DNA from 3 places in the Bradyrhizobium sp. IC4059 genome. Region 3 is predicted to be linked to each of the others. Evidence: predicted binding sites of a transcription regulator. Region 3 holds the regulator's gene; each other region holds the start of a gene.
The links. Region 3 encodes LexA, which represses DNA repair genes until DNA is damaged. Its sites were predicted from a motif close to TGTTCNNNNTGTGTTCNG; they were not measured.
Positions count from the first base shown of each region.

Region 1: I6F12_RS29370 (PA0069 family radical SAM protein) is a predicted target of LexA. The motif match lies at 2,491-2,508, and genes of this name have one in related genera.
Region 2: I6F12_RS16835 (single-stranded DNA-binding protein) is a predicted target of LexA. The motif match lies at 2,495-2,512, and genes of this name have one in related genera.

Region 1 is NZ_JADYVH010000011.1:148,356-152,783, forward strand. Features, by position in the region: gene I6F12_RS29360 (ribonuclease HII) at 1-748, opposite strand, end outside; gene I6F12_RS29365 (VOC family protein) at 826-1,281, opposite strand; gene I6F12_RS29370 (PA0069 family radical SAM protein) at 1,306-2,469, opposite strand; gene I6F12_RS29375 (phosphoketolase family protein) at 2,680-4,428, shown strand, end outside.
Region 2 is NZ_JADYVH010000005.1:58,152-62,579, forward strand. Features, by position in the region: gene gyrA (DNA gyrase subunit A) at 1-701, opposite strand, end outside; gene I6F12_RS16825 (DUF2306 domain-containing protein) at 871-1,269, opposite strand; gene I6F12_RS16830 (low molecular weight protein tyrosine phosphatase family protein) at 1,499-1,828, shown strand; gene I6F12_RS16835 (single-stranded DNA-binding protein) at 1,846-2,340, opposite strand; gene I6F12_RS16840 (outer membrane beta-barrel protein) at 2,778-3,560, shown strand; gene I6F12_RS16845 (outer membrane protein) at 3,799-4,428, shown strand, end outside.
Region 3 is NZ_JADYVH010000005.1:172,471-176,898, forward strand. Features, by position in the region: gene I6F12_RS17380 (hypothetical protein) at 1-112, opposite strand, end outside; gene glp (gephyrin-like molybdotransferase Glp) at 244-1,452, shown strand; gene lexA (transcriptional repressor LexA) at 1,629-2,330, shown strand; gene I6F12_RS17395 (hypothetical protein) at 2,716-3,150, shown strand; gene I6F12_RS17400 (GAF domain-containing protein) at 3,368-4,309, shown strand; gene I6F12_RS17405 (ComEC/Rec2 family competence protein) at 4,316-4,428, opposite strand, start outside.

The DNA.
Region 1 (4,428 bases), on a different contig from region 3:
CGCGGGCGGCGGCGACGGGAGCGAAGAAGCTGCGGTGGTGGATGGAAGGGCCGAGGCGATCAAGCGCGTCGAGATGCTCGGGGACGGCATAGCCCTTGTGCTGCTCGAAGCCGTAGCCCGGGCAGTCCTGCGCCAGTGCGCACATCAAGCGATCCCGGGTGACCTTGGCGACGATGGAGGCCGCGGCGATCGACAGCACGATACCGTCGCCGCCGATCACGGCCTCGCAGTCGCATGCGGTGTCGAGCCGGTCGCGGCCGTCGACGAAGACGTGCCTGGGCGCCTCGGGCAGGGCCACCACGGCGCGCTTCAGCGCCCACAGCGAGGCGCGCAGGATGTTGTCGCGGTCGATTCGCGCCGGCGAGGCGACGGCGACCGAGACCTGCGCGGTGGCGCAGATCTTGTCGAACAGCTTTTCGCGCTCCTCGGCGGTCAGGCGCTTGGAATCGTCGATGCCGCGGGGAATCCGGTCGGGATCGAGAATCACCGCGGCGGCCACCACGGGGCCTGCGAGCGGGCCGCGGCCAGCCTCGTCGCAGCCCGCGACCGGCCAGACGCCGCGCTTGATCAGCGCGCGCTCGCGGCGGAAGCTGGGGGCAGCAACGGCAATGATGCCTTTCCTACCGGCAGGAACCTTCGCCGCATCGGCCGCAGAGATCTTTGCCGCCTTGGCGGGCACAGCGTTCGGCGCGGCCTTTTTCTTCGGCGCGGCTTTGGCTGGGGTCTTGGCGGAGGGGTCCCGAATCATGGCCGGGATCGTGCGCCAGGGGGCTTCGCCAGCGCAACCGGGAACCCAGGATATTCCCGTTATTCAGGCCGCCCGCCCTACTCCGCCAGATGCACCCGCCGGTCCTCGCCCACCTCGATGCCGGGTGCGACCACGACTTCCCAGACATGTGCATCGGGATCGGCAAAATAGCCGCAATAGCCGCCGTAATCGGTCGCGTGCGCCGCCTTCAGCAAGGTGGCCCCCTTCTCCACGGCGAAGGCCAGCACCTCGTCGACCTCCTCGCGGGTCGCGCAATTCCAGGCGAGCGTCATGCCGCGAAAGGTCGTGGGCCTCGGCTGGTCCTCCAAGGACGCGTCTGCGGCGAGCCGATCCCAGTGATAAAGCGCGAGCACCGGACCGCCGGTGTCGTAGAACGCAACCGCCTCGCCGGTCTCCTTCAGCCGGCGCGAGAAACCGAGCGCGTCGTAGAAGGCGATGCTGGCGCGGATGTCGTTCACACCGAGCGTGATGACGGTCAGCCGCGGCACCGGCACGGTGAGTTCCTTGAGCATGCGACACCTCTTGCACGTGTCCGCTCAAAACAGGCTGAGCTGATCACCGTTCCGCTTCGGCCGCGCAAAGTGATCAATGGTCAGCTTGGAGCGCCGCTTGTTGAGGCCGAGCCTCTCGCAGGCGATCTCGAAGCGGCGGCCGATGGTCCAGGCCATCGGTCCGGTGCCCTTCATCCGCTCGCCCCATTTGGCGTCGTAGTCGCGCCCGCCGCGCATGTCTCGGATCAGGGTGAAGACGTGACGATAGCGGTCCGGATAGTTCGCCATCAGCCATTCGCGGAAGAGATCGCGCACCTCCAGTGGCAGCCGCAGCAGCACATAGGCAGCCTCCTTGACCCCGGCATGGGCGGCGGCGTCGAGGATGCGCTCGATCTCGGAATCGTTCAGCGCAGGGATCACGGGCGCGACCATCACCGTGGTGGGAATGCCGGCGTCCGAGAGCTGCTTCAGCGCCTCCAGCCGTTTCGGCGGCGTCGAGGCCCGCGGCTCCATCGTGCGCGCCAGCTTCGGATCGAGCGAGGTGACCGAGATCGCGACCTTGGCGAGGTTGCGCTTGGCCATCCGCTGGAGAATGTCGATGTCGCGCAGCACCAGCGCCGACTTGGTGACGATGCCGACGGGATGCCCTGCGCGCTCCAGCACTTCCAAAATGCCGCGCATGATTTTGCGCTCGCGCTCGATCGGCTGGTAGGGATCGGTGTTGGTGCCGATCGCGATCATCCGCGGCTCGTAGCCGGGAGCCGCAAGCTCCTTCTCGAGCAGCGAAGGCGCCTCGGGCTTCACGAACAGTTTTGACTCGAAGTCGAGCCCCGGCGACAGGCCGAGATAGGCGTGGGTCGGCCGCGCGAAGCAATAGACGCAGCCGTGCTCGCAGCCGCGATAGGGATTGATCGAGCGGTCGAAACCGATGTCGGGGGAATCGTTGCGGGTGATCACCTTGCGTGAGGTGTCGATTGCGACACTCGTCTTGAACGGCGGCAGCTCGTCGAGGCTCTGCCAGCCGTCGTCGAAAGCGACGCGCGCCTCGGCCTCGTAACGGCCGCTGGCGTTGGACTGCGCGCCCCGCCCTCGCCGTCGCGCGCGGTCGATGGCGACCCCAAGCTCGGGGAAATCTGAAGGCGCACCCGCCGGCTCGGAGGGCGCCGTGACCGGCGGGTGCTTGAGAGCATGAGAGGATGCTGGACTCATGCAGCCAAGATAGCACGACATAGGAACAAATCAAGAACACAAACGAAAAACGTGAAAACAACCCCATGCACAGTAGAGCTGCCCAAACTTCGCGCGCCTGCCTTTGACCTCACGCAACACGGCCGTCACGACCATCCCGTTTCATGCCCGACGGATCGATCGCCCCGGAACCGGGTTGGTGACGATCGCGAAGTGAAGGTCGGCAGGAACATGACAATCCAACAAAAAACGGCCGAAGCGAGCAGCGACCTCGATCTGCTCGATCGCTATTGGCGCGCCGCCAACTACCTCTCGGTCGGGCAAATCTACCTGCTCGACAATCCGCTGCTGCGCGAGCCGCTGCGGCGCGAGCACATCAAGCCGCGTCTGCTCGGACATTGGGGCACGACGCCGGGGCTGAACTTCATCTATGCCCATCTCAACCGCGTCATCCGCGCGCTCGATGTCAGCGTGATCTATGTCTGCGGTCCCGGCCATGGCGGCCCGGGCATGGTCGCCAACACTTATCTCGAAGGCAGCTACAGCGAGATCTATCCCGATATTGCGCGCGACGCGGACGGATTGCGCAAGCTGTTTCGGCAGTTCTCCTTCCCCGGCGGCATCCCGAGCCACGCCGCGCCGGAAACGCCGGGCTCCATCCACGAAGGCGGCGAGCTCGGCTATGCGCTGGTGCACGCCTATGGCGCCGCATTCGACAACCCGGATTTGATCGTCGCCTGCGTGGTCGGCGACGGCGAGGCCGAGACCGGCCCGCTCGCGGCGTCCTGGCACTCGAACAAGTTCCTGAACCCGGCCCATGACGGGGCGGTGCTGCCGATCCTGCATCTCAACGGCTACAAGATCGCCAATCCCACCGTGCTCGGGCGGATGCAGGACGCGGAGATCCGCGACCTCTTCCGCGGGTTCGGCCACGAGCCGCTGTTCGTTACGGGCGACGATCCCAAATTGATGCACCAGGCCATGGCCGATGCGCTCGACGTCGCATTCGCCAGCATCCGCTCGATCCAGCAACATGCCCGCGACGGCCGCACAAGCGTCGAGCGGCCGCGCTGGCCGATGATCGTGCTGCGCAGCCCGAAGGGCTGGACCGGCCCGAAGGAGGTCGACGGCAAGAAGGTCGAGGGTTTTTGGCGTGCGCATCAGGTGCCGGTCGCAGGCTGCCGCGAGAACCCTGATCATCTCAAGGTGCTCGAAGACTGGATGCGCAGCTACGAGCCGGAAAAGCTGTTCGATGGCAACGGCGCGCTCATGGCCGAGCTTCAGGCGCTCGCGCCCAACGGCGTCAGGCGCATGGGCGCCAATCCGCATGCCAATGGCGGCGTGCTGAAGAAGGAGCTGAAGCTGCCGGACTTCCGCAGCTTCGCGGTGGACGTGCCGCAGCCTGGCGAAGTCATTGCGGAAGCGACACGCGAGCTCGGCAAATTCCTGCGCGATGTCGTCCGCCTCAACGCGAAGGAGCGCAATTTCCGCATCATGGGCCCGGACGAGACGGCATCGAACCGGTTAGATGCCGTGTTCGAGGCCACCGAACGCGTCTGGATGGAGCCGACCGAGCCTTACGACGTGCACCTCGCCCAGGACGGCCGCGTGATGGAGGTGCTGAGCGAGCATCTCTGCCAAGGCTGGCTGGAGGGCTACCTGCTCACCGGACGGCACGGCTTCTTCTCCTGCTACGAGGCCTTCATCCACATCGTGGATTCCATGTTCAACCAACACGCCAAATGGCTGAAGGTGACGCGGGAGCTGCCGTGGCGGCGTCCGATCGCCTCGCTCAATTATCTGCTGACCTCGCATGTCTGGCGCCAGGACCATAACGGCTTCAGCCATCAGGACCCCGGTTTCGTCGATCTCGTCGCCAACAAGAAGGCCGACATCGTCCGCATCTACTTCCCGCCGGACGCCAATACGCTGCTGTGGATCGCCGACCACTGCCTGCGCACCTATAACCGCATCAACGTA
Region 2 (4,428 bases), 110 kb from region 3:
AGGATGATACCGCCAGTCGGGAAATCCGGGCCGGGAATGATGTTGATGAGCTCGTCGATGGTCAGCGAGGGATTGTCGATCAGCGCAATACAGGCGTCGATCACCTCGCCGAGATTGTGCGGCGGGATGTTGGTCGCCATGCCGACGGCAATGCCGCCCGCGCCGTTGACCAGCAGGTTCGGGAACCGCGCCGGCAGGACCACCGGCTCCTTCTCGGAACCGTCGTAATTGTCCTGGAAGTCGACGGTGTCGCTGTCGATGTCCTCAAGCAGCTTCAGCGCGATCTTGGTCAGGCGGGACTCGGTGTAGCGCATGGCCGCCGCCGGGTCGCCGTCGACCGAGCCGAAATTGCCCTGCCCGTCCACCAGCAACTCGCGCATCGAGAAGTCCTGCGCCATGCGCACCAGCGCGTCGTAGATCGCCTGGTCGCCATGAGGGTGGTATTTACCCATGACGTCACCGACGATACCGGCGGACTTCTTGTGCTTCTTGTCGGGCGTGAAGCCCTGCTCGTTCATCGAGAACAGGATGCGCCGATGCACCGGCTTCAGGCCGTCGCGCGCATCGGGCAGCGCGCGCGACACGATCACGCTCATGGCGTAATCGAGGTAGGACTTCTTCATCTCGTCGAGGATGGAGACGGGGCGAATGTCCGAGGGTTGCGCCGGCTGGTCGCCGGGCTTGTTATCGTCGTCAGCCAAGGGGAAATCCGGTGAGGTTTTATCTGGGAATCATATAGCGCATCACACCCCTGATAACCACCCTTGCCGAGCTCTGGGGAAGCGCTTTTTCCGACTGTTTTTCCAGAGACTTACGCCCTTCGCGCCACGGCCGCGGACGAGGCCGGAACGGACTGGGCGGAACCGGCTCTCACGCCCCGAAAGTCACCCGGTGCATGATGCGCCCAGGCACCAGCGTGAACAGTCCCGCCACCACCAGGGCGCCGAAAAAGATGAAGATCATCATCCGCCGGTGGTCGGCGACGCGATGGGTGCGCGCACGCCATACCGCCAGCGGCAGCACCGCCAGGGTGAAGATCGACAAGAAATGGATCGGGCTGAACGGCCCGACCAGACGGATCTCGTGGATCCAGAACGACGAGGCGGCCACGAACACCATCAGGACCACCCAGATCCAGCCGATAGTCCGGTGCGGCAGCGTGCCCTTGGGGGCGGAGAACTGGAAGAGGCCAAGCACAAGGGCGGCCATTGCGGCAAAGGCATGCAGCGGGACCACCGGCGCGGCCTCAAGCAGCGGCGCAAGGCTCATGCAGGGCTTCCTCGTGTCCGGCGGAGACTGATGTGAGTATGATTAACATGAAAGTTAATATCATTCACATCACATCTCGCCGAAGACTTGAGGCGCACATAAGCTTAGGCCGGAAAAGCCGTCGACCAAAGAACTGTATTTATGTAGCAGGAACTCTCGGAAGCCCGCCCGAAAAGCACTGACCAATCATCCCGCCGATACCTGACCGATCGTCTCCGAGAGCGGCAAAGTGACCAACGTCCTTTTCGTCTGCAGCGCCAATCGCCTCCGCAGCCCTACCGCCGAGCAGGTGTTTTCGACCTGGCCCGGGATCGATACCGACTCGGCCGGCATTTCGAACGGCGCGGACGTCTTGCTGTCCGCCGAGCAGATTGAATGGGCCGACGTCATCTTCGTCATGGAAAAGACCCACCGGACCAAGCTGAACCGGAAATTCCGCTCCAGCTTGTACAACAAACGGGTCATCTGTCTCGACATTCCGGACGACTATGAATTCATGGATCCTGTCCTGGTGCGGATCCTTGAAAACCGAGTTGGCCGTTATCTGCGCCGAGACTAGCCGCCTCTTCCGAAGTCCTAGAACGGGATATCGTCGTCCATGTCGCTGTTGCGGCCGCCGCCGGCGGCAACGGGACGGCGCGGCGCGCTGCTGACGGGTCCGGAGGAGCCGAAGTCGCCGCCCGGCTCGTCGCCGAAGCTGCCACCTCCGCCGCCGCCACCGCGGCCGTCCAGCATCGTCAGCGTTGAGTTGAAGCCCTGCAGCACGACCTCGGTCGAGTATTTCTCGACGCCGCTCTGGTCGGTGTACTTGCGGGTCTGGAGCGCGCCTTCGATGTAAACCTTTGCGCCCTTCTTCAGATACTGTTCGACGATCTTGCAAAGCGGCTCAGAGAAGATCACGACGCGATGCCACTCGGTCTTCTCCTTGCGCTCGCCGGTGTTCTTGTCGCGCCAGGTCTCCGAGGTCGCGATGCTCAAATTCGCGATCGGCCGCCCGTCCTGGGTGCGGCGGATTTCGGGATCCTTGCCGAGATTTCCAACCAGAATGACCTTGTTGACGCTTCCCGCCATCGCCGCTCTCCACTCCGAATGCCACTGAATTTCAAAAGGGCGAATCCGCTGCCCGCGTTCCTCTGCGCCCCCTAGGGCGACCCTATACGCTTGCGGACACCGATCAGCCTGCCACCCCCAAGGTTATCCCCACATATAGCATCGCGCGCACGTTTGTTCCAGATTTGTTCTTCATCATGGGCGGGCAGACATTTTCCCGCGTGCCGCGAAAAACGTCAGCCCCGAATGGAACCTTTTCGAGTTCCCTTGAATAGGAAAAAACTCTTAACATTCATCAAGATGGAACCTGTCAATAGTCTGGCGAGTGTGGCTTTCCGGAGACGGACTCTGCCCTTTCCTTAGGCTACCTTTGCCTTGGAATTGATTCATATGGGTGTCGCGTCTGATCAGCCGCTTCAGGGACTTTCATGAAGCGGACGAAACTTGGGGAGACTGCAATGAATAAGATTCTTTTCGGCGTAATCAGTGCAATGGCATTGGGGCTGTCGGCTCCGGCAAGCGCGGCGGATATGGCTGCGCGTCCCTACACCAAGGCTCCGGCCCCGGCGGTCGCCGCGGTTTACGACTGGAGCGGCTTCTACATCGGCGTCAACGGCGGCGGCGGCACGAGCCGCAAGTGCTGGGACTTCGTGACCCCGGTCACGGGCGTTCTGGTGGCTGAAGGCTGTCACGATGCGACCGGCGGCACGGTCGGTGGTCAGATCGGCTACCGCTGGCAGTCGGCCAATTGGGTGTTCGGCCTCGAGGGCCAGGGCAACTGGGCTGACTTCTCGGGGGACAACGTCAGCCTCCTCTTCCCTGGAAGCGCTTTGGTCACCGGTGATCGTAACCGCTCTCACATCGATGCTTTTGGCCTGATCACGGGCCAGGTCGGTTATGCCTGGAACAACGTGCTGCTCTATGTGAAGGGCGGCGCCGCCGTAGTCGGGGACAAGTACGACGTCTATGCCGCTCCTGGCACGCCTGGCGCCGGCACGCTGCTGGCGTCGGCTCGCGAGACCCGCTGGGGCGGCACCGTTGGCGCCGGCCTGGAATTCGGATTTGCTCCGAACTGGACGCTCGGCGTCGAGTACAACCACATCTTCCTCGGCGACCGTACGATCGCCTTCACGACGCCTGCGGGCGTTGCCTTCGGGAGCGATCGCATCAGTCAGGACGTCGACATGGGTCTAGTCCGCTTGAACTATCGCTTCGGCGGCCCGCTGGTCGCGAGGTACTGATATCCCACCTATCGTGAGCGAAACGAAGGGCCGGCCCCAGCGCCGGCCCTTCTTTTTTTCGGCACATGCCTGGACGTAAATAAGTCAGCAACCATCACCTTTTGGACTGTTGTGGCTTTTCGGAGACACAACTTGCGGCTTTGATGGTGTAAAGACGGCGTCAGTTGGGCCGTTTGAGTCCGCTGCCCTTCCGCCACGGAAGGCAACAACAGAAACTGGGACTGGGATTAAGTTGAAAATGAAGAAGGTTTTGTTGGCTTCGGCCTGTGTATTCGCCCTTGCGGCCCCCGCTTCGGCTGCTGATCTGGCAGCCCGCCCCTACACCAAGGCGCCTGCGCCTGTTGCCTCGGTCTACAACTGGACCGGCTTTTACCTGGGTATCGTCGGTGGCGGCGCCTGGGAAAACAGCTCCGATGATCCGCGCATGCAGGGCGGTTTCGTCGGCGGCACCGTTGGCTACAACTGGCAGACCTCCAACGTCGTGTTCGGCATCGAAGCTGATGGCGCGTGGGCTGACGTAAACGCCTCGGCGACCGGTCTTGTTGATTTTGGTGGCGCCCTCGTTCCCACGACGGTCAGTTCGCGTATCGACGCGCTCGGCACCGTGCGTGGTCGCATCGGCTGGCTCGCTTCCCCGAGCGTCCTGCTGTACGCCACGGGTGGTTACGCCTGGATCAACAACAAGATCAGCGTCAGCGCGCCCCCTGTTCTGAGCCTCTCGGAGAGCCAGTTCCATTCGGGCTGGACGGTCGGCGCGGGCGTCGAGGCGATGTTTGCTCCGAACTGGTCGGTCAAGGGCGAGTACCTCTATCGCAGCCTGGGCGGCGAGACCTACTTCTCGGGCGTCTTCCCGGTCAACACCGGCACT
Region 3 (4,428 bases):
CAGCCTCCTCTCCGGCGTCGCTCAACGCCAACATGGCGCGTGCAATCTCGTCCTGGCTATCCGCAGGAAGCCGCCGCACGGCCTTCAGCGCCTTTTCGAGCAGTTCTGTCATTGGCAGAAGATAAGCCGGGTCGAGACCAAAAGGAAGTGTGGTTCCTGGCTGGCAAGGGAGGCCTTTTGCTTCAGCTCCTCCGCTCGGCTAGAACTTGCCGACCCAGTCCTGATTTGTTGCGGAGTTCGCCCGTGGCCCTGATGCCGGTTTCTGACGCGCTTGCTGCGGTGTTGGCCGGCGTCGAGCCGCTGGCTGAACAGATGGTTTGCCTCGACGAGGCCTACCATCGTGTGCTCGCCCGCGATGTCGCGGCGCGGCGCACGCAGCCGCCGGAGGCGATGTCGGCGATGGACGGCTATGCCGTGCGCACGGCCGACGCGGCAAACGATTCGAGGTTGACCGTCGTCGGCGAGGTCGCGGCGGGCCGGCCGCTCGCGGGAAGCGTCGGCCCCGGCGAAGCCGTGCGGATCTTCACCGGCGGCGTCGTTCCCGACGGCGCCGATGCCGTCGTGATCCAGGAGGACACGGCTGCCGACGGCAAACATGTGACGATCAAGGAAGCCGCCATTTTCGGCCGGCACATCCGCCCTGCAGGCGTCGACTTCCGCGAAGGCGACGTGCTGCTGCGCAAGGGAATCCGCCTCACCGAGCGCGATCTCGCCCTTGCCGCCGGAATGAATCATCCGCATCTCGCCATCATCCGCCGCCCGAGGGTTGCCGTTCTCGCCACCGGCGACGAGCTCGTGATGCCGGGCACCACGCCTGGTCGCGGCCAGATCGTCTATTCCAACGGCTATGCCCTGCATGCGCTCGCCCGCAGCGAGGGCGCCGAGACCATCGACCTCGGAATTGCCGCCGATACACTGGAGGCGACGTCCGCCGGCATCCGCCGCGCGCGCGAGAGCGGCGCCGACATCCTGATCACGACCGGCGGTGCCTCGGTCGGCGACCACGACCTGATCCAGCAGGCGCTCAAGGGCGAAGGCATCGCGATGGCGTTCTGGAAGATCGCGATCCGGCCGGGCAAGCCGATGATGCACGGTCGGATAGGCGCGATGCGCGTGATTGGCCTGCCCGGCAATCCCGTGTCGTCCTACGTGTGCGCCTTCCTGTTCATGGTCCCCTTGATTCGCGCCCTGTCGGGCCGTTCAGCGATTCATCATCGGCGCGAGCGCGCCGTGCTGGGCCGCGATCTCGCCGCCAACGACCAGCGCGAGGACTATCTGCGTGCGCGGCTGGAGGAGCGCGACGACGGCACGCGCGTCGCCCTTCCGGTCAGCCATCAGGACTCCTCCCTTCTTGCGAATCTCGCTGCGGCACAGGTACTTCTGGTGCGCGCACCGTTCGCGCCGAAGGCCGAGGCCGGCACGCCTTGCGAGGTGCTCCGGCTGCCCGTCTGAGCCGCCCAGCCACACGCATTCCGCGAGCTTGGCCGCGTTCACCATAAATTAAGCAGTTGCGGAACACATATCGAACATATAGTGTCCGTTCATGATTTGTTTCGAGGATGTAGCGGCTTAGTGCCGGCTTCATCGTGTCGGAATCGAACGACATCAACCGGGGGACTTTGGTCGAGATGTTGACGCGCAAACAATACGAGCTTCTGCGATTCATCAGCGAACGTCTGAAGGAAAGCGGCGTGCCGCCGTCCTTCGACGAGATGAAGGATGCGCTCGACCTGCGCTCGAAGTCAGGCATCCATCGCCTGATCACTGCGCTCGAGGAGCGCGGCTTCATTCGCCGCCTGCCCAACCGCGCCCGTGCCATCGAGGTGATCAAGCTGCCCGAGCTCCAGGCCGCCGCCGGCAATCGCCGTGGCTTCACCCCGAGCGTGATCGAGGGCAATCTCGGCAAGGTGCGCGCGAGCTCCAGCCCGCCTGCGGACGAGGGCGAGCGCCCCGTCGCGGTGCCCGTGATGGGCCGCATCGCCGCCGGCACGCCGATCGAGGCGCTGCAGACCCGCAGCCATACCATCAGCGTGCCGCCGGACATGCTCGGCTCGGGCGAGCACTACGCGCTCGAAGTGCGCGGCGATTCGATGGTCGAGGCCGGCATCCTCGACGGCGACATGGCGCTGATCCAGCGCAACGAGACCGCAAATACCGGCGACATCGTGGTGGCATTGATCGACGACGAGGAGGCCACGCTCAAGCGCTTCCGCCGCCGCGGCGCCTCGATCGCGCTCGAGCCCGCCAATGCCGCCTACGAGGTCCGCATTCTTCCGCCGAACCGCGTGAAGATCCAGGGCAAGCTGATCGGGCTTTACCGGAAGTACTGATACGGGAAACATCAAGCGCCGCGCGCGTTTCGATCGGCATCGGCGATCCAGGATCGGAGCGGATACTTGTCCGCTCCGGCTGGACGGTTTCTCTGGTTCTGCGCCGGCTGTCCGGTCCATCTTCCCGCGCGACATTCCCCCGCGCAGGCGCGCAGCCATTTCTGCTTCGCCGGTAGAGTTGTGCCGGCAGTGCTGATAGCTCCGGCCGAATGCAAGGACGCGAGGTTTGTTCCTATCGAATCCGGGAAAGATAATGTGATCGCGCGCTGCGGACGCGAGCCGCAGATTTGCCCATAACCGAGCAGAGCGTTGTATGCTTCCACTCTGATAGAGGCCTGCGCCTCGAAAGAGACGCGGGTCGCTATCCCAGCATGAGGAGCACCCGATGTGTGACTACAGCCTGCATGCCGTCGCGACGCGCCCCGCCGAAGTCGGCGAGACGATCGTCACGACAACCTTCCGCGGCACCTCGACGCGCGGTTTCGCTTCCGAAGCCGATCCCTCCGTCGCGGTCTGTCTGCTGCCGGGGACGGAGCTCGCTTTCGCCGACAACGTCCGCTACGACAACCGCTGGATCTGGACGCGCACCGTGAACTCTCGCGTCGGCAAGTTCGGCAAGATCGACCCGCACATTCCCGATCGCCATCATGACGCGATCGAATTCCCCGACGGCAAATACGTGCTGGTGACGCAGCTCGTCGAAGGCCAGCGCGCGACCGTGCTGCAATTGCCGGTGACGCAGCCAGCCCCCGAGCGCGAGCACAAGCCGCAGATCGTCGCCGACACGCGGCCCACGATCACGCGCCTGCCGATCGGCTGACGCCCTTCGGCCGACAGGCCGAGCCCGGGATTGAAATTGCCGTCGCCGGCTGAGGCCGGCGAGCCCGGTGAGTTTGTGTTTCAGGACATTCGATCGGCGAGCCCACCGCCGCGCCTCGTCGTCGCACGAAGTTTGGGCCGTGCTGCCCGCATTTTGAACGTCCGCTCCGCAGCCAAATGACCGATGCTGTCGTGGTTTGAGGCGGCGGACACGCTCGATGAAGACCTTCATTCGCGTCGTTGAACTTTGGGTACCCGACCGGACGCGCAGGCGGCTGGAATTCGGCGGCGGCCTCTACGACGATGGGCTGTCCGCGTTCAAAGCCGTCAGCGAAGAGCTGCACTTCGGATATGACGAGGGACTTCCCGGCAAGGCCTGGGCCTGTGGCCACCCCGTCATCCTCACGAAATTCGCCAACTCCTATTTCAAGCGGACCGATCAGGCCGCTGCGGCCGGCCTCACCTGCGGCGTGGCGGTGCCGGTGTTCGCGGGCGAATTCCTGCAAGCCGTGCTGGTGCTGTTCTGTGGCGACGACGAGGCGCACGTCGGCGCGATCGAACTCTGGCACAACGATCCTGATCTCTCGCATGAGATGGGGCTCGTCGATGGCTATTACGGCACCGCGGACATGTTCGAATTCAACTCCCGCCACACCAGATTTCCGCGCGGCTTCGGCCTGCCCGGACGCACCTGGAAGGCGGGCCTGCCGCTGATCATCAAGGACTTGCACGACGCCAAGAGTTTCCTGCGCTGGGAGGACGCCGCCAAGGTCGGGATCAATCTCGGCGTCGGCGTGCCCTACCGAACCGGTACCGACCAGACCTGGGTTCTGACATTCCTCTCCGCGCAGGCAACGCCGATTGCACGACGCTTCGAGATCTGGGTCCCGAACGAGGACCGTTCGGCGCTGGTCTTTCGCGCCGGCGATTGCAGCGCGCAGACCGACCTCGCCGCACGCTATGCGGCGCAGTCCATCGCCAGGGGCGAAGGCAGCATTGGCGGCGCCTGGGCCGCCGGCATGCCCGCGCTCAACGACGATCTCACCCGTGACGGCTCGATCGCCGGCTCCGAAGCCTGCGCAGCCGGGCTGAGCCGAATGGTGGCCCTGCCGGTCATCGGCAACGGAAGGCTTGACGCCGTGCTGGCCTGGTATTTGTGATCCGCGTCAATCGTCGGCCTGCAAGTCGGCCTCCGATGGCGTTGCGTCCCGGTTGCGGGGCACGGCCGCCTTCGGCACGAGGCTGCCGTCGAAATCTCCCTCGCCGGCGCCGGCCGGCA